3 regions of the Clostridiisalibacter paucivorans DSM 22131 genome follow, and region 2 is predicted to be linked to each of the others. Evidence: riboswitches for the same ligand, from Rfam matches in the RefSeq annotation. Region 2 holds a riboswitch; each other region holds the start of a gene.
What was found. Region 2 has a riboswitch for cobalamin ahead of Q326_RS0102825 (ribonucleoside triphosphate reductase). Riboswitches for the same ligand answer to the same signal wherever they lie in the genome.
Positions count from the first base shown of each region.

Region 1: another riboswitch for cobalamin. It lies ahead of Q326_RS0106710 (hypothetical protein); the one in region 2 lies ahead of Q326_RS0102825 (ribonucleoside triphosphate reductase).
Region 3: another riboswitch for cobalamin. It lies ahead of Q326_RS17965 (S-layer homology domain-containing protein); the one in region 2 lies ahead of Q326_RS0102825 (ribonucleoside triphosphate reductase).

Region 1 is NZ_JHVL01000014.1:17,293-28,640, reverse strand. It holds gene Q326_RS0106755 (ABC transporter ATP-binding protein) at 1-700, opposite strand, end outside; gene Q326_RS0106750 (metal-dependent transcriptional regulator) at 824-1,327, opposite strand; gene Q326_RS0106745 (FeoA family protein) at 1,472-1,711, shown strand; gene feoB (ferrous iron transport protein B) at 1,726-3,873, shown strand; gene Q326_RS0106735 (hypothetical protein) at 3,904-4,599, opposite strand; gene Q326_RS0106730 (hypothetical protein) at 4,707-5,102, opposite strand; gene Q326_RS0106725 (nitroreductase family protein) at 5,374-5,898, opposite strand; gene Q326_RS0106720 (aminotransferase-like domain-containing protein) at 5,916-7,364, opposite strand; gene Q326_RS0106715 (LysE/ArgO family amino acid transporter) at 7,446-8,060, opposite strand; gene Q326_RS0106710 (hypothetical protein) at 8,277-8,597, opposite strand; cobalamin riboswitch at 8,756-8,942, opposite strand; gene Q326_RS0106700 (tryptophanase) at 9,295-10,677, opposite strand; gene Q326_RS0106695 (RidA family protein) at 10,752-11,132, opposite strand.
Region 2 is NZ_JHVL01000004.1:64,268-75,615, forward strand. It holds gene accD (acetyl-CoA carboxylase, carboxyltransferase subunit beta) at 1-546, opposite strand, end outside; gene Q326_RS0102790 (acetyl-CoA carboxylase biotin carboxylase subunit) at 543-1,901, opposite strand; gene accB (acetyl-CoA carboxylase biotin carboxyl carrier protein) at 1,909-2,346, opposite strand; gene Q326_RS0102800 (nitroreductase family protein) at 2,445-3,002, opposite strand; gene Q326_RS0102805 (methyl-accepting chemotaxis protein) at 3,259-4,065, shown strand; gene Q326_RS0102810 (ferritin-like domain-containing protein) at 4,118-4,597, shown strand; gene Q326_RS0102815 (RNA/DNA-binding domain-containing protein) at 4,630-5,781, opposite strand; gene Q326_RS0102820 (anaerobic ribonucleoside-triphosphate reductase activating protein) at 6,006-6,692, opposite strand; gene Q326_RS0102825 (ribonucleoside triphosphate reductase) at 6,709-8,796, opposite strand; cobalamin riboswitch at 8,907-9,096, opposite strand; gene Q326_RS0102830 (TRAP transporter large permease) at 9,171-10,430, opposite strand; gene Q326_RS0102835 (TRAP transporter small permease) at 10,430-10,924, opposite strand; gene Q326_RS0102840 (TRAP transporter substrate-binding protein) at 10,983-11,348, opposite strand, start outside.
Region 3 is NZ_JHVL01000037.1:25,808-37,155, reverse strand. It holds partial or broken gene Q326_RS0110600 (UPF0236 family transposase-like protein) at 1-55, opposite strand, end outside; gene Q326_RS0110595 (ATP-binding cassette domain-containing protein) at 269-2,929, opposite strand; gene Q326_RS0110590 (energy-coupling factor transporter transmembrane component T) at 2,902-3,792, opposite strand; gene Q326_RS0110585 (DUF4430 domain-containing protein) at 3,792-4,559, opposite strand; gene Q326_RS17965 (S-layer homology domain-containing protein) at 4,573-6,231, opposite strand; cobalamin riboswitch at 6,392-6,580, opposite strand; gene Q326_RS0110575 (MerR family transcriptional regulator) at 6,667-7,479, opposite strand; gene Q326_RS0110570 (MATE family efflux transporter) at 7,655-9,004, shown strand; gene Q326_RS0110565 (DUF2798 domain-containing protein) at 9,071-9,298, opposite strand; gene Q326_RS0110560 (MarR family winged helix-turn-helix transcriptional regulator) at 9,312-9,746, opposite strand; gene Q326_RS0110555 (BlaI/MecI/CopY family transcriptional regulator) at 9,896-10,270, shown strand; gene Q326_RS0110550 (M56 family metallopeptidase) at 10,286-11,348, shown strand, end outside.

The DNA.
Region 1 (11,348 bases), on a different contig from region 2:
CATTGCCTATCTCTACCATCCCTACATGTCCTACTGCCTTCTTTACCAATTCACTAGGAATTCCACTAAACAAAATTTTACCTTTATTCAATACTATTAGATAATTACATATAGATTGTACATCTTCGATTATATGGGTAGACAATATAACTACCTTATCTTTGGAACCCTTTGAAAAAAGATTTCTAAATTTTATTCTCTCCTCTGGATCTAATCCTACCGTAGGCTCATCAACTATAAAAAGTTCTGGATTATTTAGCATAGCCTGTGCTATACCAACCCTTTGTTTTTGCCCCCCAGAAAGAGTCTTTATTTTTGCATTGCTTTTCTGTTCTAAATTTGTTTCCTCTATGCAAAGCTGAACTCTTCTTTTCCTATTTTTCGTTATTCCTTTTAAACAAGCCATATAATCTAAAAACTCGTAAACTGAAAGTTCATCATACAATCCAAAATCTTGGGGCAAATATCCTAGCCTTTTCTTTAAATATCTAAAGTTTTTATATAGATTTTTACCATCAACTGTGATTTTTCCTGAAGTAGGCAATGCTTGTCCTACTAAAATCTTCATAAGGGTACTCTTACCTGCTCCATTTGGACCTACAAGCCCTATCATAGCCGGTGTTTTCATATTTATATTTATATCCTTTAGAGCCTTTACCCCTTTATATGATTTATTTAGATTTTTAATATTAATTTCCATTTATATCACTCCTTCACCCTTTATTCGATGAAACAGTATAAAAGTTACACCTATTTTTTTATAATTAAAATACACTATATAAATTGATAAAAGGGCAAAAAAATTTGAGTTTCTTCATATAAACTAGAATATCTGCATATCTTCCGAAAATTTCTCTTTGAAAATATAATACTTCTTTAATATATATGGGTTCATAGCTAAAAATTTGTTCAATAAATATATACTTTCCAATGTATTTAGACTTATATCATGTTCTATCATTTCTGTGTCTTTAAGCCTAGTCTCTTCTATTCCTAGATTTTTTAAGAATTCATCTATAATTATATGTCTCTTCAATAAAAATTTACCTATTTCTTCTCCCTCTTTGGTCAATTGGACAATACCATATCTTTGATATGCTACTAATCCTAACCTATTTAGCTTCTGTACTATTTTAGTAGCCGATGGAGGACGTACATTTAATTTTTTAGCCAATTGATTAATCCTTACATAATCCTCCTCTATACAAATTCTATATATCATTTCTAGATAATCTTCCATACTAGAAGTTAATAATTTACTTTCTGCATTTAAGATTTGATATCCACGAACTGTGTAAAACTCCTTATCTTTTTTCAATTCTTTCATCTCTCCCTTATTTTTTTACTTTTACATATAACAAATATAAACATTTTTGCATATCTTAATTATTAGTTATAGGAAATAAAGTTTCCTATAACTAACTTATGAAACAAACAAATAAAAAATTATTGAAAAAAGGAGATTTTTCTTATGAATAAAAATTTAATTCCATTAAATCAGTTGCCTATTGGTTCTCTTGGTAAAGTAAAACAAATTATAGCGGAAGGAAATTCCCACAGAAGAATGTTAGATTTAGGTTTAATTCAAGATACAACTATCACCTCTTTAACTAAAAGCCCTGCTGGCGATCCCATAGCATATGAAATTAGAGGTGCTGTAATAGCTCTAAGATCAGAAGAATCTTCAAAAATTTTCGTTGAATCAATTTAAAGGAGGTCTTATAATTGGGTTTAACAAGTCAATCAACAGGATTAAACACTCTAAAAGAAAGTTTCAAAGTAAAATTAGACTCATCTGATGATATTGTAATAGCACTGGCAGGTAATCCTAATACTGGTAAAAGCACAGTGTTCAATACTCTCACAGGACTTAAACAGCATACAGGAAATTGGCCCGGCAAGACTGTTACCAATGCTCAAGGTAAATATATCCATAATAATAAAAATCATGTCATAGTAGATTTACCTGGCACATACTCTTTGCTTGCAAATTCAGTGGAAGAAGAAATAGCTAGAGACTTTATTTGTTTCGGTAATCCCCATGCGACAGTAGTTGTGACCGATGCTACCTGTTTAGAGAGGAATCTCAATTTAGTTCTTCAAATATTGGAAATTACAGACAAAGTAGTGGTTTGTGTAAACCTTATGGATGAAGCTACCAGAAAGAGAATTCATCTGGATCTTGATAAATTAAGTGAGCTCCTGGGAGTCCCAGTGGTGGGCACTATCGCAAGAAAAGGTAAAGGATTAGAAGAGTTGAAAGATACAGTAGAAAAAGTAGCCAATGGAGATATCAAAACTAATCCCAAAACAATAATCTACAATGATACAATAGAAAAATCTGTTGCATTAATAGAAGAGCATGTTAATAATTTAGTAGATAATAAAATTAATAGTAAATGGGCATCCCTTCGCCTAATAGATAGAAATGATTCTATATTGGCATCAATGAATAAATATCTCAATTTTGACCTATCTAAAAATAAATTATTAGAACAAAATCTACAAACCATCAATACTGAATTACAAGAAAAAAATATATCTAAGGATAATTTAAGAGATTATATAGTTTCAAGCATTGTAAAGACAGCTGAAAATATTAGCAATGAGGTTGTCCATTTTAATAATAAATCCTATAATCAATTGGATAGAAAGATTGATAATATACTGACCTCTAGGTTTTTAGGCATTCCCATTATGATAGCACTTTTGGGTATTGTATTTTGGATTACTATTAAAGGTGCCAATGTTCCATCAGCTATGTTAGCCAATGGACTCTTCTGGGTCGAAAGTAAATTAAGTATATTGCTCAACAATATGGGTACCCCTATATGGATACATGATATATTAGTATTGGGTTGCTATCGTACCTTAGCATGGGTAATATCAGTAATGCTTCCCCCAATGGCTATATTTTTTCCATTATTTACTCTACTTGAAGATTTAGGATATCTACCAAGGGTAGCTTTCAATTTAGACAATTTCTTTAAAAAAGCGTGCGCCCATGGAAAGCAAGCATTAACCATGTGTATGGGGTTTGGATGTAATGCTGCTGGTATTATCTCCTGTAGAATCATTGATTCTCCCAGAGAACGGTTAATTGCAATTATTACTAATAATTTCGTCCCATGTAATGGTAGATTTCCCACACTTATTGCCCTTGCCACTATCTTTATAGCTGGTACTAGTGGTACATTTAGTTCTGTTAAAGCTACTTTAGCAGTATTAGCTACTATTATACTAGGCGTATTAATCACTCTATTTATATCTAAAATATTATCTAAAACAATTTTGAAGGGTCTGCCTTCCTCATTTACATTGGAACTTCCCCCTTATAGAAAACCTCAAATTGGAAGGATAATTGTGCATTCCATATTTGACCGTACTCTATTTGTATTGGGAAGGGCTATAATAATTGCAGCACCTGCTGGATTAGTTATATGGATTATGGCAAATATATCTATTAATAATATAAGCCTCCTAACCCATTGTGCTGAATTTTTAGACCCCTTTGGAAGACTTATTGGAATGGACGGATATATTATAATGGCATTTATTCTGGGTTTACCTGCTAATGAGATAGTTATTCCAATATTAATAATGAGCTATATGTCTAAGGGTGCTATGTTGGAATTAGAAAGTTTAAATGAAATGAAACAATTATTTATTGATAACGGATGGACTTGGTTAACCGCTGTTTGTGTAATGTTGTTCTCTTTAAATCATTGGCCCTGCGGCACAACTCTGTGGACTATTCATAAAGAAACTCAGAGTTGGAAATGGACTGGGTTATCGTTAATAATACCAACTATTACAGGCATTGTATTATGTTTTATTGTAGCTCAAGGTGTAAAGGTATTGGGGTTAATATAAAAAATAACACGGAATATTCCGTGTTATTTTTCATATTTCTGTTCCAAAAATAGCTAAATCTTGATTCCATAGGCTAAATTTATCCCTATCCCAATCTAAAGTTGTCTGGATATATCCCAAAGCATCTGCATTATATCTACCTGCAATCCTTTGATAAATTAGCAGCTCATATACTCCATCGGAATCAAAATCTACTGGGTAAAGACCACTTATGGGATTTACAAAACCTTCTATAGGCCTTTTTAGTTTGCCATTGTCATCATATATTTCATCTAAATAATCCTTTCCTTTGTTGGATATGTCAATCAAGTATTTGATTTGATTTGTAACATTTACTACTTCAACCTTATAATAATCTTTATAATTAACATCATATTTATATGTTTCATTGAATACATTGTAGTCGAACAATAACCTAGGTCTATTCATTAAATATGAATAGATGTAATAATACATAATTCCTCCACTTCCTCCTGAGTTAATACCTATCAGTATATCTTTCACTCTATCTCCAGTAAAATCTCTTAAAGTCAGTGTTGGATTATATCCTGCATCAGTCTCAAGGGGAATGCGATCAATCATACCTGTTCTTCCGTCTTGAATTACAAGGTTAATATTTTGTACAAAGGGACTGTCGGGAGTTTTAGTTCCTGTAAGATATACATTATCTGGGATTCTATCACCATTTACATCTCCTCTAGCAAAGGATACTACCATAGAATTCATAATATTACTCTCCTTTTAAAATTCCATATTTACTACTATCCTATGCTATAATAAAAAAAATGTTTTTTTCATTATCTATAGATACCAAAACACTATTCCGTTATCTTTTACACCTCAGCCTTAGCTTCTTTTTTAAATTTTCTAATAAGCCAAGTAGCCTTAATGCCCTTCATACTAATAACTACCAATAACAATGCTAAATATATATTCTTTCCCCCTTGACCCATACCAAATTTATTCATAGCCGTCACTATCAATCCACCTAAGCTAAGTAAAAATAACAATACTGCACACAGCATATTTGGAAACTTCTTTAATATTAATGACAATATCACCAACACTAAAACATCTAAAATAGCACCATAATTCTGTAAAAATACTACTAAAAATAGAAATTGTATCATGGCAAGTCCAATGAATGCATTTGTTACTGTCTTTATGGTTTTTATAGCATCCTCATATGTAACCATTTTTGATTCTTTATCGCCAAATATCTTAAACATTAATACACCTCCACTTCTTATGTACTTTATCTTTTGTTTTATGTAGCTCTATAAAAATAATTATTACTTGATAATGCAGCTATCTAGCAGGTAAGAATTCCCAATGACAACATACAGTATTCTATAATATTAATTTCTATTGGTAAATAGTACCCTTTACTTAAATGTGAATATTTTATCTATATAAAAATAGGAATCCCTAAGGATTCCCACCATCAACTAATAACTAATACCTACTAGCTACTAACTTTTTTATCTTTTTATACCCTAATTATATCCTATACTTATTCATATATACCTTGTCAAATCTCAATTCTTCTTCAGTATGGGGAGATTTTTGTTCATCGGGATATCCCACTGCAATAATACACTCTATCCTCTTATTTTTAGGCACATTTAATATTTGTTGAATATATTCTTCTGCTGTTTTTCCCAAGCCATGTTGTCTTTCTCTTATTTGTATCCAACATGAGCCAAGTCCTATAGATTCTGCTTCCATCTGAATAAGTATAGATGCAATAGAAGTATCTTCTACCCATACATCACTTTTTTCTTCATCTCCTAAAATTACAATGCCCAATGGTGCACCCTTTAAAAATAATCCTCCATGTTCTTTAGCTTTGGAAAGCTTTTCTAATATGCTCTCATCTGTAATAATAATAAATTCCCAAGGCTTCTTATTTTTTGAACTTGGTGATAAAAGGGCTGCCTTCATTAATTTATCTATTTTTTCCCTTTCAACTTTCTCTGTTTTAAATTTCCGAATGCTCCTCCTCTTTTTTAAAATATCTAACATAAATCATCCCTCCATTTTTATTTACTAGCTTTCTTTACTAAAAATGCAAGCCTCTTTAATCCTTTATCCAAATCACTCAATGAAGCATATGAATATGAAATCCTTAAATATTGATTATTGGAAAAACCATATATCTTTCCAGGATTTATCAACAAATTTTCTTTTAATGCTTCAGAAAACAAGTTGTTTATTGACACCTTTTTATTAAGTTTTGTCCATATATAAAATCCACCCTTTGGTTTTTGCCAAGTAGCTATATCTGAAAAATATTTGTCAAGGGCTTCAAGTGCTACTTTTCTTCTAATCCTCAACTCTTTCCTTACTTGATGTAAATATTCATCATATAACCCACTGTCAATCCAGTGTGCTAATGCCCATTGTGCCAGAGAACTAGATCCATAATCTGTCTGCATCTTTATGTCTCCCAGTCTTTCTATAACTGATTCTGGTCCCACTAACCACCCTATCCTCAATCCTGCCGACAATGACTTTGATATACTTCCCATATATAATACTATTCCTTTGCTGTCCATACTTTTTATAGCATTTGGAGGCTCTTTATCTAACCAAAGTTCTCTATATACATCATCTTCTATAATAGGCACCCTTTCACTTTCACACCTTTTTAATATCTCTTCCCGTCTCTTTTTTGTCATAGTTATTCCCGTTGGATTGTGAAATGTGGGTATTGTATATAGAAGTGCCATATTATTTCTATTTCTCGATACAACTTCATTGGGTATCGCACCTTGATTATCCATTGAAATTCCCTTTAAATTCATTCCAGCAGACTGAAAAACATGAAGAGACTTTAAATAAGATAAATTTTCTATAAATACCCTAGAACCAGGATGCAAAATGCCCAAAGATATTAATTGTAGAGCCTGTAAAGAACCAGAAACTATTAATATAGATTCTGGGGAAACATATATGCCATATCTCTTTAGATACTCACTCAATACTTTTCTCAAATACAATAGCCCTTTAGGCTCTTCATACCCCAGAGAATATATTTTCTTTGATATCTTCATTAACACCTCACTGAACATTTCCCGTGGAAATAGTTCTGGAGATAACTCTCCTGTCCCCAATCTAATTATATCACGGTGATACTCTAACTTATTTATTAGCTGAATAGTAGGCAAATTAGGCCTGTGAATACCTGCTTCTATATATTCATACCAATTTGGGGGTGGTGTAGAAGTCAATAATGACCAAGTATTATTAACAATAATAGTACCCCCACTACCTCTAGATTCTATTATTCCCTCTCCCTTTAACTCATCTAATGCCTCAATAATTGTGCTCCTGTTTACATCGAATAGTGTTGCTAACTGTCTTTGGGTTGGTAATTTAAATCCTACGTCCCACTCTCCATCAGATATTTTATCTTTAATATAATCTATTATTTGTCTGTAAACAGGTATATCTAAATCTCTATTTGGTTTCCAATTTATATTTGTCATTATATCACCTCTGAAGCGAAATACTGCTCAAACAATCTTTTAATTAGTATACAATAGTTTTTGCTCAATATAAGTCAAAATCTAAAAAAATGTACTTATAAAACTATAACCCAACTTCAAGCCATAATATATAATAATACTACCGCATACAATATTAATTACCTTTATCACTCTATCATTAAATTTATTCTTAAATATTGAAACTATAGTGGTTAATCCACTAAACCACAAAAATGATGCCAGACAAACCCCTAATATAAAAAGCCTTGAACCCTCTACAGGAAGAGAAGCTCTAAATCCTCCCAAAAGCAATGAGCCATCTATCAATGCTTGAGGATTGAGCCAAGTAACTGCAAAACATGTGGATGCTATCTGCAATAAAGACTTATTTGTATCGATTTCATTATTAGTCTCTGGTTTACTTTTTATAAGTATTATACCAATATATATAACTGCTAAACTTCCAACCAATAATACTATTGTTTTTAATAATTGAGACCTGTCCATCAATAAACCCATACCAAAAAAACATGCCAATGCCAAGGAAATATCAAATAAAATTACTATAAGTGCAACTTTATATGCCCTTACTTTTTCTTCACTAATTGCAGTATTTATTACATAAAGGTTCTGCATTCCTATTGGTGCCACATAGGCTAATCCCAACATAAATCCATGTGCTAAAAATCCAAACATTTTTACCCCCCTATTATAGTATTTACTGAAATATAAATCCCCTTTCTCATTTCTTACACATATTTATTATAATAATTAATCTAATAAATGTCTCCAACCAAAAACTATATATTTATACCAACCAAAATATTCTATAAAAATAAAGAATCCTTTCTGCTAATGCTTAACACATCAAAAGGATTCTTAATGAATGATATTAAAAATTTATGTAATTATTTAACTAACAAGCTTATAAGGTGCTTTAAAAATCTCTTTTCTCAACTTATTTACTTTGTTCAAGTCACAATACAGTTGAGTCTCTATGATTTCAGTGCCTAAATCATGATTAAATGCAGTATTGATAACACTCATTGAAAAAATATCACTTAATGTTATTGAACATATATCCATTTCTTCAGCATATTTTTTCTCAATTAACTCCAAGTCTTTATTTATTTGATCAATAATATCATCTATGAAATCTTTTCTTATATATTTTTCATATTGATACATCTTTAAATATAATATATTCAAACTTGCATAAAATTTTTTAATCACCATATATCCCTCCCTTTCCCATTTGACAAAATAAAAAAACCAGCCTATGTGCTAGTTATTTTCACTAAAAACAAAACCCTTTTTCATCAAAAGGGTATTATAGTCAAATTGAAAAATTACTTCAATTTTTATAACACCTTCCCATCCTCGTGGAAATAACAGCGCATCTACTATTGGCAGGTCTCCTGACTTAAGTATAAACATAAAACTTCCCTTCCCATGCATCAGCACAGTGGCAATGAAGCTTTATTAACTTTAACAGTGGCGGGACCGTGTTGGATTTTCACCAACTTCCCTTTTAATTGATGTAATTACATACATCAAACCAATAGTCATAGTATTTAGTTTTTTATTAGTATAAATCAAGTATAGCACTGCCATCATAGTATGTCAACAAATTCAATCTAAAGGATAGTGTGAAGTTGCTGTAGGTTTTTATAAAATAGAGATTTCCCACATCTAGAGGAACTCTTTTTTTATTTTTTGTAATTTTACCTACAATAATTTTACTCTAAGTTATATTCTCAGATTATTGCCAAATATATAGTTATAACCAAGGTGTAAAACAAAAAATGTTTCACAAAATTTATTGAAAAATAAAAAAGTTAGTAGTAAGTAATTTAATGATAAAATCCATAGAATTTCAACCATCAACTACTAACCACTAACTATACTTATATCTTTATTTAATTTTTCTTTACTTAATTGGCTTTAAACTTGCTTGAAAATGTCTAAGAATAGGTGGTTCCCATGTAATTCTATAGCCCTTCACTTCACTTGCCCTATCTTTAATTGCTATCAATGCATCAGCCATGACATCGATATGGGCCTGTGTATAAACCCTTCGTGGTATTGCTAATCGTGTAAACTCAAAATCAGCATGTAGCTGTTCCCCTGTATCGGGATCATTCCCCAGCATATAAGAACCTATATCACATGTACGGATACCTGCTTCCTTATACAGTTCAATGGCAAGGGCTTGCCCTGGAAACTCATAATATGGAATATGGGGGAACATAGCCTTTGCATCTACAAATACACCATGCCCTCCCACTGGTGATTGATATGTTATCCCAGCTTCATCAAGACGACTGGCTAAATACTCCATTTGACCAATGCGATACCTCAAATAATTTTCATCGATTCCTTCATAAAGTCCAATTGCTAAACTTTCAAGTTCACGACCTGAAAGACCACCATAGGTGACAAAACCCTCAAAGGAAATAGTGCGCCCCTTACAATCTTGGAACAATTTTTCATCATCTTTAATTCCAACTAATCCTCCCATATTTACAATGGCATCTTTCTTAGCACTCATAGTAAACATATCTGCATAACCAAATATTTCCTTTATGATTTCTTTGACAGATTTATCTTCATATCCTTTTTCCCTTTGCTTGATAAAATAGACATTTTCTGCATAACGAGCAGCATCAATACATAACTTTATACCATGTTTTTTACAGATTTTAGATGTTTCTTTCATATTTTTTATAGATACTGGCTGACCACCAGCAGAATTATTTGTTATTGTCATAATAACAACAGCAATCTTATCTGCACCGTATTTCTTAATCAAAGATTCTAATTTCTCTACATCCATATTTCCTTTAAATGGTACCCTTTTAGATGGATCTCCAGCTTCAGGAACAACACAATCAATAGCCCTTCCCCCTGCTAATTCTACATGGGCCCTTGTTGTATCAAAATGCATGTTTGAAATAGAGTACTGACCCTCTTTCATCAATAGACCAAAAAGGACCTTTTCTGCTGCACGACCTTGGTGTACTGGTTGTATATATTTATAGCCAAAGATATCTTGAGCTGCGTCTATAAGCTTATAATAGCTTGATCCCCCTGCATATGCTTCATCGCCTCTCATAACACCAGCCCATTGCTCTTGACTCATAGCATTTGTTCCGCTATCTGTCAATAAGTCAATATATACATCCTCCCCCTTGAGATTAAATGTATTATACTTTGCCTCGGCAATCTTCTGTTCCCTTTCCTCACGACTGAGCATTTTTATAGTCTCTACCATTTTGATTCTAAATGGTTCCGGTACATATTTTGCTACCACAACAAAACCCCTCCCCTTTTATTGATATTTCTCCAATCAAAATACAACTTGCCTAACAAGTCCCCCTTTATTTACTATTTTACTGCAATAGCTTCTATCTCTACCAATGCATCTTTAGGTAATCTTGCCACTTCTATAGCTGATCGCGCTGGATAATTACCATCTCCAAATACACTGCCATATACCTCATTCATATCGCTAAAATTATTCATATCACTTAGAAAAACCGTTGTCTTTAGTACTTTGTCTAGACCTGATCCTTGAGATTTTAATATTTGTTTTAAATTTTCAAGGGATTGATTAGTTTGCTCCTTAATTCCCCCAGCTACAAATGCTCCTGTATTAGGATTAATAGGTAACTGTCCCGAAACAAATATCAGTCCATCTACTATAGTACCTTGAGAATATGGTCCTATAGCAGCAGGTGCCTTTTTTGTATCAATAATTTTTTTCATATACTTCCCTCCTCGAATATAATTTTATCATTGTTATAATATTCAGTCAATTGTTTATAATAATTTTTTATTATTCCATCATCATCTTTTGTTATTTTTAGGTTGATTTACACCTCTTAAATACTAACATACCGTTATTTGAAACATTATTTATCATCATAATAAAAAATTATTATAAATATACTCATTTATTGCTTTTTTTCTGTTACTATGCTA
Region 2 (11,348 bases):
CATTCTAGCTCCTCCCGAAGCCGAACATATAATTATGGGTAATTCTTCTTTCATAGCCCTTTCTATGGCCATGGTAATCTTTTCTCCCACTACTATTCCCATACTACCCATTATAAAATCAGATTCCATAATACATATAACAGTATCTATTCCATTTATTTGTCCAATACCACTAATAACCCCTTCATCGAGTCCAGTTTTATTTTTAGCATTAGTTATTTTTTCTTCATAACCTGGAAAATCTAATGGATTATCATCATTTAAATTTTCTTCAAAACATATAAAAGAATCCTCATCTATTAGTATATTTATTCTATCCATTGCACTTACTTTATAATGGAATCCACAATTATCACATGTATTCAAATGAGTTTTTAGTATATCTGTATTTAATTTTTTTCCACATTTTTTACATAATATTTCACCTTTGGATAGAGGAGCTTGTTTATTGGTGCTTAAAGGTTTAGTTTTAATTTCTGTATTCTGCTTAGTTTGGGCTATATCCATAGTAGCATATTTTTTCTTTTTAAATAAGTCTTTTATCATATGATACCTCCTCCTTCCAATAATTTGTCATTAATAAAGGAAGTATTTATTTCATTTTTTATATAATATTCATTAGACATAATTATCTTATGGAATCTGAGATTAGTTTTTACTCCTTCAATAACAGTTTCGTCTAATACCCTCTTCATTCTTGATATAGCTTCTTCTCTATTGTTTCCCCAAACAATAAGCTTACCAATCATAGAGTCATAATAGGGTGGTATCTTATATCCACTATATATATGGGTATCTACCCTTACACCCATGCCCCCAGGAGAATAAAATATATCTATAGTTCCTGGTACTGGCCTAAAATTCTTTTCTATATCCTCTGCATTTATCCTACACTCTATGGCATGACCTGTAAGTTTAATATCTTTTTGCTTATAAGAAATTTTTTCTCCATTTGCTATTCTAATCTGCTCTTTTACTATATCTATATTACTAACTAATTCTGTAACTGGATGTTCCACTTGTATTCTAGTATTCATCTCTATAAAATAAAAATCATGATTTTTATCTAATAAAAACTCTACAGTGCCTACACTTATATAATCAACTGCTTTTGCTGCTTTTATTGCTGCTTTACCCATATCTCTTCTCAATTCATGGTTTATGACTAAAGAAGGTGCTTCTTCAATTACTTTTTGATTTCTTCTCTGCAATGAACAATCTCTGTCTCCTAAATGCACTACATTGCCATATCTATCTGCCAATATTTGAAATTCTATATGCCTAGGGTCTTCTATATACTTTTCTATATACATCCCATCATCACCAAAAGCTGCTAAAGATTCAGATTTAGCCATAGCAAAAAATTTATCGAACTCTTCTGCATCTTTTGCTATTCTCATACCTCTACCGCCACCACCACTGGCTGCTTTTATCATAACAGGAAACCCTATATCCTTTGCAGTTTCTAGTGCCTTACTTTTATCATTAGTTGAACTTTCAGAACCTGGGATAACTGGAACACCATTTTTCATCATTATTTCTCTAGCCACTGATTTATTTCCCATCATGCTTATGTGTTCCCCTTTAGGTCCTATAAATACAATATTATTGTCTTCACACATCTTTGCAAATTTAGGGTTTTCAGATAAAAACCCATAACCAGGGTGTATTGCATCACAGTTCTTAGCTAAAGCCGCACTTATTATATTTTCCATTTTTAAATAACTTTTAGTAGATGAAGGAGGGCCTATACATATAGATTCATCTGCCATATGTACATGTAATGAATCCATATCCGCCTGAGAATATATAGCAACTGTAGCTATACCCATTTCTTTACAAGCTCTTATTATTCTTACAGCAATTTCTCCTCTATTTGCTATTAGAATTTTATTTAACATAAAATATTTACCCCCTAATTTTCATAAGTGGTTGGCCATATTCTACCACATCTTCATTTTCTACTAATACTTCAACTATTTCTCCATTTATTTCACTTTGTATTTCATTCATCATTTTCATAGCTTCAATTATACACAACGTATCTCCTTTGCTAACCTGATGGCCAATCTTCACAAACGGATCATCTTCAGGACTTGACGCTGCATAAAATGTGCCCACTATTGGAGATTTTACTATGTATAAATCCTCCATTTCTTTTTCATTTATTTCTTTATCTGTTTTTTCTTTTACTGTTTTTGTTTCTGATTCTACATTTTCCTTATTTTTGTAGTCTTCTTTTTCTTTAAAAATATTTATTTTTATATCATCCATTTCTATATTCACTTGTTTTATACTGGTTTTATCCACTGTTAAAATCAATTCTCTCAAATCTTTGAAATCCACAATAACTCCTCCTATTAACGGTAAGTTTTATTATCTGGTACTAATATTTGATACTATTATAACATAAGATGGTATTTTTGCAAATAAAAAAGCTTCGATTAAGATCGAAGCCCTTGATTAGTAAAAGGTGTATTCCATTTATTAACGAATACATAGTCATTCACATTTTTTTTAGGATTATGTCCTTTAATCTCTGTACCTTCTCCTATTGGCGTCATTGCTACTACTCTATAGTCATTAGGTATTGATAATATCTCTCTTATTTTGTCCTCATCTATAGATGCTATCCAGCATGTTCCATAGCCTTCGTTTGTAGCAGCCAACACAAAATGTTCCATAGCTATTGCACTATCTACTAAATAATACTGTCTATCTGCAACAACTCCTGAACTTGCAGGGTCTGCTACTACTACTGCAACCATAGGCGCTTCCGCTATAGCATTAGATGCCTCTGTAGTATCATTTATTACTGTCTTTGATAATTCTTCTTTTTTCAATTGATCGTCTACAAGTAAAAATTTATAAGATGACTTATCCTTCCACGATGGAGACATCATAGCAGCATTAATCATTCTAGCAAGTTTATCTTGTTTCAATGGAATATTCTTATATTTTTTTACACTAACCCTATTCTCAACCACATCATAAAATTGCATATTGTAGCACTTCCTTTCTAAGTATTTAACTCATATCTTATTTTTTACATAAACAAATAATTTATTCTGATTGGCATATGTTTTTTGTTTCCTTTATTAGATTTTTAAATAACTGTAATGCTTTAAAACCCATATATATTGTTATATAATAATGTGATAGAATTTTAATAACAAAATTTTCTATTAAAATATATTTTTGTACTAATTTCAATAAATAACATTTTACATAAAAACATTTTAGAGGAGGCTGTATATTTTGAATATCGCAATAGTAGGTGCAGGAAAGGGTGGAAAAGCCTTACTGCAATCATTGACAAAAATAGAGGATATATCAGTATCTATAATAATAGACACAAATATTAATGCACTAGGTATATCATTAGCTAAAAAGTTAGGAGTCAAATATTCCAACGATTTAAACGATATGGAATGTATTAATTTAGATATGATAATTGAAGCTACTGGAAATTCTGATCTAGTAAAAAAACTTAATAATGAATTCAGTAACAAATGTAAAATAATTGATTCCCATGGAGCATATCTAATAATGACTCTAGTTGAAAAAAATAATCAAACCTTAGATAATTTGAATAGACATTTAGACTTAATTAATGATGCATCCTCTCATATTGAAACACAATTGATCAATATAAACACTTCTGTAGAACGTATTTATAATGTTAGTGAAAATCTGATTAATACCGCTGAAATTTCCAGTAAATACATAGAAAAAAGTGATAAAATTATTCAATATGTCAATAAAATAGCTAAGCAAACAAAAATATTAGGATTAAACGCCAATATAGAAGCTACTAGAGCTGGAGAACATGGAAAAGGTTTTTCTGTAGTTGCCAATGAAATACAAAAGATGGCATCAAGTAGCGAAGAATTTGCTAGTGAAATAAATGACATTTTGATGCATCTCTCAGAAGAAATTAAAAATATTAATAAAGAAACTGATAGCTTAAATACTTTATCTCAAAATCAGCTTAATTCTTCAGAACAAGTAAGTGCTCAAATCAAGAGGTTAAACAGTCAAAAAGAAAATTTATCCATGTTTTAAAAAACATCTTTAGGGTAAAAATAAATAAATGCTCATTGGAGGAGGAATTTTATTGTCAAAGTCATTTGATGGAAAAAAACTCATTAAAACTATTATTTTAACAGAAAAAAAAATTTCTGATCTTTATGAATCGCTATCTGAAAAGACCAAAGACAAAAAGGCTGCAAATTTATTTAAAACCCTAGCCAAAGATGAAAAAAGACATCAAAAAATATATCAGTCTTTACTTAACAAACTTCCTAATCAAGGTATTATAGAACTAGATGACAATGATGCAGACTATATAGACTTACTTATAGAAACTAATATATTTAAAAATGAAGAGCTAAAAAAAAGCTATTCAAAATTAGATGCTTTAGAAATTGCTGAAAAAGTAGAAAGAGACGGTATACTATTTATAAATGAATTAAAGAATCTATATCCCGATTTGGCAAAGGATCAAATTAAAATTATTTTAACAGAAGAAAAAAAACATTTAAAACTAGTACTAGATAAAAAATTATACTCCACATCTTCATCTCTAATGTTATAGTCATAAAAACACTGATTTTAAAATCAGTGTTTTTATTTTCCTTTATATATTCCAGGAAGTATTACTTTAAAATAGTTTTTCTTTGCAGAACTAATAAACTTAACTTTTCCCCATCCTTCAAAGGCATTTTTAATTCTGTTAAGACCTGTTCCTGTCTTTATAAATCTTCCCTTATCATCTAAAACTAAGATTCTCTGATATAGCCAATTATTTCTTCTAAATGGATTTCTCTCTGAAATCATGTTATTAATTCTATCATTATAAGATACACTACCTGGGTTGCTGATCTCTACAGCACTTCTAGATATATTAACTACTATTTCCCTTTTGTAGTCAAAATAATCTCTATGTATTAGAGCATTAGATAAACATTCATTTAATCCACCCATGGGATAATTATATTTATCTAAAAGTGTAGTTAAAAATTCTGTACTATTATCTAAAATTTCTAGAATATTACCATTAAATTTTTCAGCAATTTCCTCATCCTCTTTTTCATATATAAGTTTTAATCCCGTATGTGGCAAATAAATTTGAGGGTTTTTACAGAATAACAATAATCCACCAACGGTAGGACAGTAATTGTTACTATCTTCATCCATATGTATTATACCTAAATTACTTAATATAAGCTCATCATATTCATGATTAGAAGTTATTTTCTCTATATATTTTTCTATGGTAGTTTTATCTAGTACATCTATACCTACATTATATACAGGTATTAACTCATTATTTATAACCCCTGATTTTTGAAACATATTTGCAATCTCATCTCTTCTGGCCACATCTGTAGTTGACCCTCGCCTTATATAAAATGCCCCTGTTTGAAGCATCTGATGAGGTTTTTTTCTACTTCTAAAGATAGTAATAACAGAAACCGTCTTTTCTTCTATATTAAAAAATTCTACTCTTATATTTACAGGTGGATCACATCTAGAGCCTATTATTTGCTGTATTCTTTCCTCATTTATATTATTGGAATCTATCCCTACTATATCTTTAGTTTTGTCCTTTACTCCTATTATAAGATGTCCCCTCCCCCCTTGGCTATTAGCTATGGCAATTACATCCTTTACCAACTCTTTTTTATCCGATTCTGTTTCTAAGTCTAGCATCTCTTTATAATCCAATTTAGGTCCTTCCCCTTTGTTCAATAAAAGCTCTAATTTGCTTAAATCCAAATTAAATCCCCCTCATATCCATATGTTTTTTATCAAATCCTACTAACATAGCTAATACTAGTTTCTTTATCTGGCTTTATGAAAACATTTTATATAATTATACACCTTTTATTTCTTTTATATGCCCTTTATAATTATTACATTTCATTTACCTATATTATACCCTCTATTTATTAAAGAAATTATATAAAAAAGACCTCGAACAAAGTCAAGGCCTTTTTTTATCACTTTCTAATTATAATTTCATCACAATATTCTCCCATACTTCTTTTAACTTCGTTTATTATATTATCTTTAAATGGAGTTAAAACTCCCTTTCCTATTATAACAGAATCCCCATCTCTAAAATTTTGTATGGCATATCTCTTAGAACCACTTAACATCTTACCTATATCTATTAAATCCTGCTGAGTCAATAATTCATTACAAACAGTAGTCCTAAATTCATAATCTATATCACTATTTTTTATTATATCAATGCTTTTATATATGGGTTTTATATCTAAATCTACATTAACTACATCTTTATATTTATCTAACGGTGCCTTTATATCCATCGCTATATAATCTAAAAGCTCTTCATCTAAAAGTGTATTTAATAGTTCATAGTTGGTACCATTGGTATCTAATTTTACTAAAAAGCCCTTTTCTTTAATCTTTTTTATAAAACTATAAAGCCCTTGATGTAGTGTAGGTTCTCCTCCAGAAATACATAGAGCATTTATATATTTGTTTCTTTTTTCTAGATACGATATTATAAACTTTTCTGATATTTCTTCACCAGTATTGTATACTAAATGGGAATTATGACAATATGAACACCTAAAATTACATCCTGCTGTAAATACTACCGTAGAAATCTTATCTGGATAATCTATAAATGATGACTTCTGCATCCCTTTAAATATCAAATATCTCAACTCCCTATTACAAAGCTTTACTTATTTCAAATTCTAATCTATCTTTATATTCTTCTCTCTTTCCTTTATTCCAAGACTGTACAGGCCTGTGAAATCCTACAACTCTAGTCCACACTTCAGTTTCATTTCCACATTTAGGACATGTAAAATGCTCTCCTTTTATATATCCATGTTCACTACAAATACTATAAGTAGGAGTAACTGTAAAATATGGAATCCTACTATTTTCAAAAGCTTTTTTTATCAAATTTTTAGTAGCCTCAATACTGTGTATCTCTTCTCCAATAAATCCATGGAATACTGTTCCCCCTGTATATAATGTTTGTAATCTCTCTTGTAATTCTAATGCCTCAAAAACATCTTTAGTATGGTCCACTGGTAATTGGGTAGAATTAGTATAATATGGCTCATCATCTCCTTGCGTGACTATATTCGGATACATTCTTTTATCCATCCTAGCAAATCTATATGCAGCACCTTCAGCAGGTGATGCCTCTAAATTCCAAAGACTACCAGTCTCTTCTTGAAATATTTGTATTACTCTATTCATAAATTCCATTATATCTATAGCAAATTCTTGTCCTTCTTCACTAGTTATATCTTTGCTTAAAAAATTTAAGCAAGCTTCATTCATTCCATTTAATCCTATGGTACTAAAATGATTTTTAAAGTACTCACCATGGGCATCCTTTATCCCTTGAAGATAGTATTTAGAATATGGATACAACCCAACTTCCATATACCTTTCTAATACTTTTCTTTTGGATTCGCATATAGTCTTTGCCTTTTCCATAAGCATCTTTACTTTTCTTTTAAATTCTTCTTTAGTATTAGATAAATACCCTATTCTAGCCATATTTAATGTCACCACATTTATAGACCCTGTAAGAGGATTTGCTCCAAATAAGCCACCACCTCTTTTTCTCAATTCTCTATTATCTAATCTAAGTCTACAACACATGCTTCTAACATCTTCAGGCGAAAGATCACTATTTATAAAATTAGCAAAATATGGTGTCCCATATTTTCTAGTCATCTCCATTATTATATTTGATATTTCAGAATCCCAAGGAAAATCTCTAGTTATATTTATAGTGGGTATTGGAAAACTAAAGCATCTTCCAGCACCATCTCCCTCTATCATAACTTCACAGTATGCCCTATTGAACATATCCATCTCTTCTTGAAATTCCCCATATGTTTCCTCTTTTCTTTTTCCACCTATAATTACAGGTACATTTTTAAGCATTGGATGGGGAGCAATATCTAATGTTATATTTGTAAAAGGTGTTTGAAATCCTACTCTAGTAGGTATATTAAGATTAAATATAAATCCTTGAACCGCATCCTTAACCTCATTATATGAAAGCCCATCATATCTAATAAATGGAGCTACATATGTATCCAAAGAACTTATGGCCTGTGCTCCAGCCGCCTCTCCTTGAAGTGTATATAACCAATTCACTATTTGTCCCAACAATGACCTAAAGTGTTTAGCTGGTTTTGATTCTATCTTTCCATTAGCTCCTTTAAACCCATTTATTAAAAGTCCTTCTAAATCCCATCCACAACAATATGGAGCCAATAGGCCTAAATCATGTATATGTAGATCTCCATTTGTATGGGCATCCCTAAGTTTTTTTGTATATATCTTTTGCAACCAATACTTTTTTGTCACAGCTTCAACTATATGATTATTAAGTCCCTGTAAACTAAAACCCATATTGGCATTTTCTTTTATTCTCCAATCATCTAAAGAGACATAATCATCTACCATCCTTTCTCCATCCATCAAAAGATTTTCAACTTCTCTGATTTCTTCATGTCTATTCCTATAGAGTATATATGCTTTAGCTGTCCTCGCATGTCCCTCTTCTATAAGTACCTTTTCTACTATATCTTGAATATCTTCAACAGTAGGTACTCCAGCTCCAAAGGCTTCTTCAGATATTTGTACTACCATATTAGCCAAATCTCTAGCCTTTTTTCTATCACTACCTCCAACAGATTTAGCTGCTTTAAAAATAGCATTTTCTATTTTCAATGGATCAAAATCTACTATACTACCATCCCTTTTTTGTACTTTTTTAGCCATAAAATCTCCTCCAAATTATATAAAATAAAAAAAACCGGCAGAGTTCCGCCGGAATGTACCATTAAAATGGCCATAACAATCCCATATTAAATTAGCCTTCCCTCCGAAGAATCTTATCTCTTTTTTAGGCAGGTCTCCTGACTTAAGCATCATCCTACACTTTAACCTTCCCATGATAATACATAGTGGTATATAAAAGTTTCGTCAGCAATTACAGTAGCGGGGGCTGTAGAGGTTTTTCACCTCTTTCCCTTTTAATTTTTACTATTGTAAATCAAAACCTAAAAAAGCTTGTTATCTTTTTCTATAATTATAGCAAAAAAAATCTACAATAACAACATACTTAAATAACAATATTATAAAAATAGTGTTATTTACATTAACCCTGGAACAAGCATAGGAATATAAAGCAATAGTAGTAAAACCACTACTAATCCTATAAGATAAGGTATGATTGCCTTTGTTATTTCTTCTAGTGAAAGATTTGTTATTGATGAAGCTACATAAAGATTAATTGCTACTGGTGGAGTTATCATGCCTATTGCTAATCCAACAACCATAACTAATCCAAAGTGTACTAAACTTATATCTAGCTGATTTATTAATGGCAAAAATACAGGTGTTAATATTATAAGGGCTGATGCTGTCTCCATAAATACTCCAGTTATTAATATTATCATAGTTATTAGTAGCATTATAATATATCTATTGGTAGACAATGATAATACGCCATTAGCTATAATAGTAGGAATATTCCAATTAGCCAATATCCAACTCAATATAGATGAAGTAGCTATTATAAACATTATCACAGCCATAGTCATAGCTGATTTACAAATAATTCCATATAAATCCTTCAATTTCATATCTTTATATATAAATAAAGATACTATTAACGCGTAGTTCACTGCAATAACCGCTGCCTCCGATGGGGTGAAGAATCCTGAAAAAATACCTCCTAAAATTATCACAGGTGTCATAATTCCCCATATAGCATCTTTGAAAGTTCTAAATATATTTCTCGGTGAAAACTTAGCTCCTTTAGGATAATTTCTTTTATATGCTTGCACTATAGCAATTCCTATTAGCATTATTCCCATCATAACTCCAGGTATAAACCCATTTAAAAACAATTTAGCTACTGATTGATCGGATATTACTGCATATAATATCATAGGCACAGAAGGTGGTATCACTACTCCAATAGTTCCACTAGCTGCTATTAAAGCCGCTGAAGAAGCCTCATCATAACCCTTTTTCTTTAATTCGGGAACTAATGTTGTACCTACTGCAGCAGTAGTAGCAGCTCCTGAACCTGATATAGCAGCAAAAAACATACCTGCTAATACTGCCACTATAGAAAGTCCACCTTTTAAAAAACCAAATATTGCATCTGAAAATTCTACTAATTTTTCAGAAACTTTACCTTTTGCCAATAAATCACCTGCCAATATAAAAAAAGGTACAGCAATTAATGGAAAGCTATCAGTTCCAGCAAACATCCTCTGAGTAATTATTACCAAAGGCATACCTTGGTCTATCAATACTACCATAGAAGATAATGCTATAGCAATTGCAACTGGGATACCCAATAAAATTAATACAAAAAAAGATAAAAATAATATAATAGCCATTATCTAGCCACCTCCTCTAACCCAAATACTTCTTCTAATATAGCAGTAATACCATGTATGATCATTATTATAAATCCTATTGGTATAACTAAATATACCCATCTCATAGAAACTCTTAAAGCTGCTGAGACTTGATGCGCTTGCATGTTCATGTATCTAAATCCGAATAATACTGACACTATAAAAAATATAATAGAAAACAATATACTACATACAACAATAATTTTTCTGATGTTTTTAGGAAAACTATTAACTAAAAAGGTAACAGATATATGCATACCTCTCTTGTATGCCAATGTAGTTCCTAAAAATGTAGCCCATACAAGGAGATACCTGGCCAATTCTTCAGTCCATGTCAATGCATCAAAAAATACCCTGAAAATTATTTGAAGAGATATGGATATTATCATACCTATTATAATTAAAAATACTATCTTATTTACCAATCTATCCATCCCATTGCTTAATCTTTTAAAAAACAATAATAAATCCATAAACACACTCTCCTCACTTTTAATTAGAGCCCTGATCATCCAAGTCAGGGCTCTCCATTTATTGATTTAATTCTGATTGAATTCTTTCTATATATTGTCCATATTTTTCTCCATACTGTTGATAGACTGGCTTAACAGCCTCTTTAAATGCATCGATATCAGGATGAACTACCTTCATACCTTTTTCCTTTAATTCTTTTATCTGAGTTTCTTCATTTTCCTTATTAATTTTTCTTTCATATTCGGCAGCTTCTTGTGCTGATTCAGAAATAATATCTTGAACTTCCTTTGGTAGTTCCTCAAATTTATTTAAACTCATTATTATAGTCGCAGGTGCATAGGTATGTCTAGTCATCGATAGATATTGTTGAGTTTCATATAGTTTAAATGAATAAATTACATTTACAGGATTTTCTTGTCCATC
Region 3 (11,348 bases), on a different contig from region 2:
TTTTCTCTAAATCCTTGAAATTTATATCCATTTCCTTTAAACTTATCTTATACATGTAATCACCTAACTTTCTAGTTTTCTTCGCAGATACTATTATATTGGATGATGCATGTATATGAAAGATGCCTTAAGGCATCTTTTTTATTTTTTGTCCTTTTTGCCTACTAAAATTATACTCTAAGATAAAATTAATAATTCATAGTCCGTAGTTAGTAGTTGATGGTGGAAATCCTATGGATTCTAAATTTTTTCCTTAAAACTATATTTATTAAATTTCCACAAGCCCATACTTAATTTTAATGCGATCAAGTTTTTCAATCATAGGTTCTGCACCAAACCAAAGGAAAAAAGTTGTAGCCGCAGCATGAATTATATTAAAGGGGATGCCCATCAAATAATAGGTAATCATACTTTCTAATGTAGGATTCGCTTGCCACATTAGTGCTGCCCCCGTATCCAAAACAAATCCACATATAAAAAATGTAGTCAGTGCACCAAAAATGCAAAGAGAACTTCGTTTTTTCCTAAGGAATCCCTTTCGAAACAATATACCTGCAATAAAACCTGTAATACCAAAAGCAAACATCTGCCATGGGGTCCATGTACCTTGTCCAAAGAGCATATTTGAGGTAAATGCAGTAACGGCACCTACCAAAAAGCCAGTTTCACCACCAAAACATACCCCCGATATAATCACCACAGCCACCACAGGTTTAAATTGAGGAAGCATAAAAAAAGCAGCTCTCCCAGCCACACCAATAGCACAAAGCACAGCTATGATGACAAGCTCCCTTGCCTGGGGTTTTCTACTCTCAAATATAAAGGCAAAAGGCAAGATAGTTTCTAATATTATCAATAGACTTATAAAATAGTATTTTTTATCTCCTAAAAAATACACACCAATATATATGGTCAAAGGTGCAGCAAGAAGTACCGTAGCCATGGCCACAATGGTTCTTTTAGACAATATCCGTTTTTCCTTGGGTACCTGTACTGAGAAATCAGGCATATCTAAATCTTTCCCTGGCATAATAACAGCAAGACCTACTGCAAGTTCCAATACAAGGATAAGCTGTACAATATAATCTCTCCAATCCGTATATTTTCCCCACAAAAACACAGTAGTTAAAATAAATGCCAAAAGACATAAAACAGATATAGAAATACGTACAGGTGTAAAGCAAAAATGTGAGCTATAAGAACTCTTTGGACTTACTTTATCATTATTGTCTATTTTTTTTATATTTGTCTCAGAAAACAAGCCATCTTCATCATATTCTTTTGATAAATGTTTTTTAGATTGTATCTTACCGCCACAAGCGAGAATAACATCTTCAGGAATAATTGCCTCTGGTAACACCGTTCTTGCCATCCGATTTGTAGCAGTAGTATAGAAGTTCTTACCTCCAAAAAATGTTCTTGGTGTACCAATACTTGTAATGTTTCCATCAAAAAACATGGCACAACGGGTAGCATAACTTGCACAAAACTCAATATCATGAGACACCATAATAATGGTAACACCATCTTTTTGTAGTCTTCTTAATATATCCCCTAGTTTTTCTTTGAAATGTCCATCAAGTCCCTTAGTAGGTTCGTCCAATAGAAGAATTTTCGGGGTCATTAACAATACCTTTGCAAGGGCTGCCCTCTGCTGTTCTCCTCCCGACAAATCATAGGGATGCATATGAAGTAAATCTGTAAGCTCACAAAGTTCTGATACTGCCATAATACGTCTTTCTTGTTCATCTCTAGGAATTTTTCTTCCAGAAAACATCTCGTATAAATCAAGTTCTACAGTTTTCTTTACAAACAATGCCTGGGGATTCTGTGGAAGGGCACCCAAATTTCCATTTATATTTACAGTTCCACGATAGGGCTTAAGTATTCCACTCATAATGGACAGACTTGTAGTTTTTCCCGTGCCATTCCCCCCTACTATGGCAAACAATTCCCCTTTATTAATAGTAATAGACAGACCCTTGACTACATCTGGCAACTCCCTTTCATATCGAAACCAAACTTCGTCCATTTCAATTATAGGGTTAGATAAATCAGTCTTACAATCCTTTGGAATAGCATCTTTATTAAGAGGTCTATTCTTTGCAAATTCAGTAATCCAGTGCCGTCCATCACGGACAGTAATGGGACAAGTTAAATCATTGTCTACTTTTCCATAGATACGCATAGGTGTAGGCATGGCCACAAACATATCATGGTTAAATTCTTTTAGCTTTTCTCCCACCATACTTGGGGTATCATCCACAATAATATCCCCATTATCCATAACAATAACACGATCAGAGAGGGGCATTGCATCTTCTAAACGATGTTCTACAAGAATAATAGTAGTGCCTAACTCACGATTTATCTTCTTTATAGTTTCTAAAAAATCTGTTGCTGCAATAGGATCAAGTTGACTGGTAGGCTCATCTAAAACCAGCACAGAGGGTTGCATCGCCATAATAGAAGCTAGATTGAGTAATTGTTTTTGTCCCCCTGAAAGTTCCGTTACCTTTTTGTGAAACCAAGTCTGTATCCCAAAAAATGATGCCATTTCCGATACCCTACCTCTAATTTCAGAGGTACTATAGCCAAGACTCTCAAGACCAAAGGCAAGTTCATGCCATACCTTATCTGTTACTATCTGATTATCAGGAGATTGATGAACAAAGCCAATTTTTTCTGTTTGTTCTCTCTGGCTTAATTGATCTATCTGTTTATTGCCAAAGTAAACTGCTCCCTCTCTTTTGCCATGGGGCATAAGGGTAGAACGAAAATGTCGAAGCAAAGTAGATTTCCCACAACCTGACTTCCCACACAATGTTACAAATTCTCCCTGATTTACTGAAAGAAAAATACTTTTAAGTGCAGCATTTCTTTGTTTAGGGTAGGTAAAAGTTAAATCTTTGACTGTAATTCCTTCCATTTTCTATCCTCCCATCTTTCTATAACTATAGGTGAAATACTTAATATGAAATAGGCTGCAAATACACTTGTGGAAAAGGGAGTAAGAGATACGCTTTTCATACTGGGAAAATAGCGGAAATACATCCCTCCAAAAAAAGCACCTAAAAGTACATATGCTCCTGTACCTCCTATTACTAAAAGGGCTTTTTTATCTCTCCTATCAAAGCGATAGATAGAAAAAGCTGTACGGCCAGAAAGTCCATAACCACGAGTCTTCATAGAATCCGCTGTTTCAATGGCATTTTCCAACGCCCACGTAATCATAATAGATAAAATTTTAATACCATTCTTTGCCCTTTGTAAAATACTTCCGTTTGATACATCTCGTCCCACACATTTTTGTGCATTAGAAACAATCTTAATGTGAGCCTTAAATTTCGGGACAAAGCGAAGGGCCATAGATAAAATAAGGGACAACGCAGGAATTACACTGCCAAATAAATATATAAACTTATCCGAGGTCATAATTACATTGTAACAGGAAAACCACGATACCACAGAAGCAAGCATTACTGCCGCTGCGATGCCGTAGGTAATGGATTCCAATGTAAGGGGATTCCCACTATCTAAATATGCAAGTATGGTAGCACCCTCATGGTTAAAAGCAGGATTTATAAGTGCAGCCATAAGCATCATAGGTAATAAATATAATATATTAAACTTTACTGCTCTTTTTCTCCGAAGTACCACAGAATAAGAAAATGCGCAAACAAAGGAAATAAAAAGGCTAACGGGATGCATAAAAAACATGGAACACAAGAATACCAAAGTAAAGTATAGAAAGTTTATAGTTGGATGGTATCCTGCAAAGGCACTATTCATTAGTCATCTCCCAGTGCAGAATAGCCATCTACATCTATACCTAAATTACAGGTATATACCCATTCCACAACATCCCCTTCTTTTAATTGATAACGGCTACAACCATAGTTAGGAAACCATCCATTTACTTTATACATCCAACCGGATAGCTCGCCACAATCAAACTCATAAAGGTTATTTATGCCTTCAATATAGGCACTATTATACATGGGAGTATTCACAAACTCCATGTGGATTTGATTTTGCTTCATTTCACGAAGGAGTAAATTGAACACACTTTCCCCCTCATAAAAGGTAACTGTCTGTTTTTTAAAGATTACTCCATCCTCTGGTACAAGTTCAATCTTTTCTGGGTCAAGCCAATCTATATTATCTAAAATTGTGTCACACCGTACTGACAAGGTGCATGTAAGTTCATTGTCGGTAATTTCCACATTTTGGGGTTCTATGGGTACAGGCTTTCCTTCAGGTACGGGATCTGTAAGGTATTTATCCTTTCCTGTACTTTGATCAATTTGCATTCCCTTGACTGAAGAGTAATCTTCATCACCTTTTTCCACTCCCGGCGAGGACTCCCCCGCCAACTCCTTAGCAAGTTCCATCTTTTCTTCTGCAGTCAGCTTATCATCAATACCACCAGGGCGAGTTTTTAAACCCTCAATATTCCACCCCTGTAATCCCGGTGCATTTCCTCCCCACCAAAAGGTTATTGCAAGTACAGCTAATATTACAATGCCAACAATAATTTTATTTTTACTTAATTTCATTTGAATTACCTCCTTAAAGGAGTTTAGAACTACCTAGCATATTAAACAGCATCTGTGCAATCTCACAACGTTTTATGGATTCTTTAGGTAATATCTTCATATCAGATGGATCTAGAATTTCTTTATCATAACAAAAAGCAAGGGAACTCATTGCCCAATCACTGGATTTTATATAGTCTGGAAACTGAGCAAGGACATCTCTTGTTGACATAGTATTATACTCTGTATTCATCCCACAAAGTTTTGCTGCTTTTGCAACCATTGTTGCTGCTTCTTCACGGGTAATTGTACTATTTGGATCGAAAGTACCATCCCCTTTACCAGAAACAATGCCATAGGTATTTGCTGTGCCTACAAAGTCTGAATACCAATCACTACCTTTTATATCAGCAAAATTATTATTTGCTTTCGGAACAAGTCCCAGGGCCTTAACTACAATGGTGGCAAACTCTCCCCTTGTCATCTCCCCATTGGGATCAAATCTATCATTAGACTTTCCATTGATAATTCCCCTTGATGCAAGGGCTTCAATGGCAGGCTGATCATCATGTGCCTGTATATCACTAAAGGTTTTTCCCGTCTTTATTACCTTTGGAGTATTTACATCTGGATGTTTACCCACAAGTCCAAAGCTAACGGTCTTACTATCTTTTTCTCCAATATTCAGCGCATCATCCATACGATAAAGACTACTTTCACCATTTAATGCTCTCTGAGCCGCAATAAGCCCATAAAAGCCTTGTTCTGATGCCATTTGATTAGAACCGCTTCCGCTTTGAGTATGGAGAAAACCTTTGCCTTTAATATAAAAAGTCATTAGGTTGTCTAACATTGTTCTATCATTTTTTATAAAACGCTCATCATCTAGAGGAATTCCTAACTCGGACAAAGCCACAATCATCTGCACACAACTTTCAGAATTAGCTGTACCCCAACTGGAAAAGCCCCCTTTGCTATTTTGCATCTTAGACATACATGCAAGTGCTTCTTCACTAGCCTTTTTTACCTCTGGTCTATCTTGATATTTTGCCAATGCCTGAAGGGCCATACCTGTGATATCAGGATCAGAAACACTATGCCCTGGAGTTTCTGCTTTTGTTCCTCCAAAAAGTGACCATCCACCATCGGATAGCTGAGACTCTAAAATTCTATTAATATACATATCTCTAGTTGCTTGTATTTTAGCGTCTGGATTTTGTGGCATAGGATAGTTTCCACTATCTAAGGCAATAAGTGCCCAAATAGGACCATTCATCCCTTGCCAGATGGTTTTTTCATAATCTCCAAGGGGTGTTAAAAGGTTGTATCCTGCTACATGTGAAGGATCTTTACCTATGGATGTAAGTGCAACTATCAACCTAGAATATTCTGTATACTTCTTCTCATGCAAAACACCTTTACAGGCCCTTACATAATCCTCTACAGTCTCATAGTATTTTTGATAATATTCATCAGGTACTTCATATCCACTTCTTGCAAGACCCAATACCGCCCATTCGCCGCCAATAGAACCCACTTGTGGAGACTTTACTGTCTTATACATATACTTTGCAGTATCTGTAACAGCATCAGAAAGCTCAGTTGTGCTTGTTGCCAATGCTAATGGAACCATACTCAATAACATCATCACTATCAATAAAGTACTAATACTTATTTTAATTAGTCTATTCACTTGTTTTCCCCCTCACAATTTTATAAATACTAATGCACAAAACACAATATATTCACTATTCTATTATCAATATTGTATTTTAAAATTATATAAATAAAAGTCTTAACTTCGATAAAGTTAAGACTTTTTTACAAAAATCGTATTATACCTCTACCGGAAGGTTGTGCTCACAATTTAGGCAGGTCTCCTGACTTATGGTTCATAAGATTTTCTTCTCCTTCCCAGTGTTATCCAGTGGCATATTGAAGAAATCCTCCCCATTTACAGTGGCCGGACCGTTCAGGATTTTCACCTGATTCCCTTTTAATTCTATATCATTCATATAAAAACCTAAATCTTATATTTAATTTTATATCACATTCGCTCTTGTAACTTAGATTATACCATTACAATAAATATTGTCAATATTATTATATTTTGCTATAAGCTACAAATTTAACACTTTACCACAGGTATTTGTATCTCTGTAATAAACTCTTCTACATCACTTGTCTCATGCACATCTATCTTATATATTTCAATAGGACTCCCTATGATTTCATAATTATTCTTCTCTATAAACTCCATCATCTTAGGTATATATTCCTGACTCTGTTCATATGTCCCTTTATACGATAAAGTAACGTAATCACCTTCTTCTAACACCATATCATAATCAATAGTAGCATTTTCCAATAGCACAAATACCGATTCAAAATAATTGAAAAATCCCTCATTTATTTTTTCCATGGATACTCTAGCCCCTATGCTATTATTTCCCAATAAATAGAATTTGTCTTTATGTTTTTTCTGAAGCTTTTTGATGAGGAAATCTACCTCCTCATCTCTAGATATATCACCATTTAGCTCAAATGCCCTTCGTTCTTTGAAAAATAATATTTCAATATTATAAAAATTATTGCTTTTTATAGTGATTTCAATCCTTTTTAATCTTTGATAAATATTGTTTTTTAGATTGTTCAATTCCTTTATCTTGTTATCCAATATTTTTATTTCTTCAGTTAATAGCCCTTTGGTAGAACATAGATTTCTATTGTCTAAATATTCCTTTATAATGTGCATAGGAAAATCTAAGCTCCTCAAGTCTTTCACTATATTAAGCTTCCATATATCCTGCATACTATACATCCTATATCCATTAGTATCCCTATCAGGGTTTAATATACCTATCTTTTCATAATATCTTAAGGAATCCCTACCTATCCCATATATCTTAGATATCTCTCCTATTTTGAAATAATCTTTCATAAATTCCTCCTGTTTTAGTTCTTAGTTCTTAGTTAATGGTAAAAATCCTTACGCTTTTTTATTATTATAAAAAGAAATTCATAGAATTTCTACTAAATACTACCGACTACCAACTATAATCCTTGACCTTAGTATAATACTAAGGTTTATAATCTTATTATAGAGGTGTTGCTAAATGAATACAATAAAAAAAGAATCTAGTAAAAATATTAGAAAAAAATTTATCAAATATCTTTTACCATCTATATCAGCTATGTGGATATTTTCATTATATACAATAGTTGATGGTATATTTGTAAGTAGAGGAGTAGGGCCAACTGCTTTGGCTGCCATAAATATGTCCATGCCATTTATCAGTTTTATATTTGCCATTTCTTTATTATTATCTACAGGAGCATCTACCCTGATAGCCATATATTTAGGCAAAAATAATATTGATAAATCCAATAAGATTTTTACTCAACATATGGTTACTATAATTATAGTTTCTTTAAGTATACTTATAATAAGTATTTTGAATTTGGATAAGTTGATTTTATTTTTAGGTGCTACAAAGGCTACCTTTCCTTATATAAAGGATTATATGAAAATAATAGTCTTATTCAATGGTTTTTTTATTATCTCATATTCTTTAGAAGTTATAGTGAAAACCGATGGTTTCCCTCATTTTGCAATCATAGGGGTATCCATCTCTGCTATCATGAATATAGTTTTAGACTATATATTTGTTATAAGATTAGGATATGGTATATCAGGAGCAGCATATGCCACAGGCATATCTCAATTGGCAGGGAGTATATTTTATATAGTTCATTTTATAAAGAAAAATTCCAGACTTAATTTTGTAAAATTTAAATTCGATTTTTCTATTTTTAAAAGGATTCTACTTACAGGATTTCCTGACTGCATTACAGAGTTATCATCAGGTATTGTTATTTTCCTATTTAACCACACAATACTCACATATATAGGAGAACATGGCGTAATTGCCTATAGTATAGTATCCTATATAAATATATTAGTTTTAAATACAATGATAGGGATTACTCAAGGCATGCAACCGCTGTCTAGCTATTACTACGGTAAAGACGATAAAAAATTGGTATTGAAATTATTTAAGATGAGTTTCAAAACTATAACTATAGTATCTCTAGCCACCTTTGCATTTGTAATGCTATTTACAGAATCAATAGTATCTATATTTATAGACAATAGTAATAAAGAGTTGTTTTATTATTCTATAAAGGTCTTTAGAGTATTCTCTATTTCATTTTTATTTGTAGGATTCAATGTCAATATATCAGGATTCTTTGCATCAATTGAAAGGCCCTTGAGGGCTACGATTATATCTCTGGGACGGGGATTAGTCATAATAACTGGGTCCCTATATTTTATGACCCATATTTGGGGAGCTAAAGGTATCTGGCTCTCCACAACAGTTTCAGAAATTATCTGTCTAATAATGTCCTTTTTGATATTAAAAAAATTGATAATTACCAATAAAAAATTAGTAGCCAGTAATTAGTTTCTTAAATACTGAAATCCACAGAATTTCCACCATCAACTACTAACTACCAGCTACTAACCTTATTTACTCCTCTACTATATTATTTACTATCTTTTCTGCTAATGGAATAAATATATTTGCCAGCGGCACAGAAATAGCTGTGCCGACCAAAGAAGATTTTAAAAATGCTATAAGGAATCCTGGTCTAAATCCATAGTTTATTATTACCATAAAAAATGCAATGGGTACCGATATAAATACAGCAGCAAGACATGAAAATACAACTCCCCTATACTTCTTATTTATCTTCAAAATATCATCCCCCTTATTGATCTCTACTCAATGCCTTTATTGACATCTCCTTTAACTTATTAGACATATATTTAAGGTCTTCATCTTTTACATCTGAAGCAATTAAATCATCCCAGTCCTTAAGTGCATTGTATATTCTTTTTTTAACCCTCAAGGCCTTTTCAGTAACTTTAATACTATAAGACCTCTTATCCCTTTCATTTCTTGTTCTCTTTATATATCCTTTATCCTCAAGTCCCTTTATACTCCTTGTTATTGCTGCCTTATCTATATAATATATTTTAGCCAAATCTTCTTGGGTCAGTTCTTGATCCTCATATAGCTTTATTAAATATATATATTCACCTGATTTTATATCTAAATCCTTTAATTCATTATTTATATATATCTGAAATTGCCTATATAATATAGATATCCATCTACCCAATTCTTCGTATATATTTTCCATATTCATCACCATATTTATTTTATAAAAATATAGTTGATAAGTCAACTATATTTAATGTTTTTCAAAAAAGCCTTGACTTTTTGTGACTACAAATGTAGACTATAATTACAAACTACAATTGTAGTCATAAAAAGCAAAGGAGGTGTGCTATGGAAAAATCATTTAAGATATCCGATTCAGAATGGGATGTTATGGAAGTACTTTGGAAAGAAAGCCCCCAAACATCAAAGGAAATCATCAGTAAAATCCAACAAAATAGTGATTGGAAACCAACTACTATTAAAACCCTTATATCAAGACTTGTAGACAAAAATATAATAAATTATCAAAAAAAAGGAAAAGCCCATTACTATTATCCAACTTTAAAAAGAGAAGAATGTATCCGTATCAAAAGTAATAGGTTTATAAAAAAATTCTATAAAGGTGGTCTAAAGGCTATGATTGCTAACTTTGTAGATATGTATGAACTCTCTGACAATGATATAGATGACTTAAAAAAAATATTAGACAAAAAAAAGGATTAAGGAGAAATTCTTATTATGTATATAAAACTATTTTATACAATTATTGAAATATCAATAAAAGCCAGTATCTTAGTTGGGGTCATTTTATTAATAAAAAGTATACTGGGCGAAAAAATAGGTGCTAAAAATCAGTTTTTTCTATGGTTCTTACTTATTATAAAATTGATTTTACCTAATATTAATTTAAGATTTCTAAATGTTTTTTCTAGACTTAATCCTTACCATGATGTATTAAATTCCAACACTGTACTGACAAAAGGTGATATAATCAGTTGGTTTAATACTACATTTAATGAACATAGTTTTAATGTATCTACAGATTTAGTAAAGTCTAATATTAATATTTTTTCTTTTGAATACATAATGCCTACTATATGGATTCTAGGTATATTGACATTGATGATATATATGATAGTATCCAATATTAAATTCAATTATGTAATTAGCCACAATAAAATAGAAGTGGGAAATAAAATTAACGACATATTAAAAGAAAGTAAAAAAAGACTTAATATAGATGCAGATATAGATGTTTATAAATCACCATTTATCTATTCTCCATGTCTATATGGTCTCCTTAAACCATCTATCCTATTGCCAGAAAATATAGAAGAAAAAATTGATGTCAGTGAATTAAAATATGTCATATCCCATGAATTGGCACATTTCAAAAGAAAAGATATCTTCACTTATATGCTAATATACATATTGAAAGTAGTATATTGGTTTAATCCAGTCATTTGGTATGGTCTCTTTAGAATGAAAAATGATTGTGAAGTTGCCTGTGATGCATTGGCACTTTCATCCCTCGAAGGAGACGAAAAGGAAAGCTATGGATTGAGTCTTATCCATCTATTGGAGAGAAATAGACCTAAGTTAAATAATATCATTACTACAGAGTTCATTAACACAAAAAAATACTTAAAAAGGAGAATTATCATGATAAAAAAATTTAAAAAAAGTTCGTATAAGATGTCATTTGTAACCATATTGTTATTTGTATTAGTAGCAGGTGTGTTTTTTGCCAATGGCAATATCGATGCAGCTGCCGACAAGTTTGAGGAAAACAACAATGCCA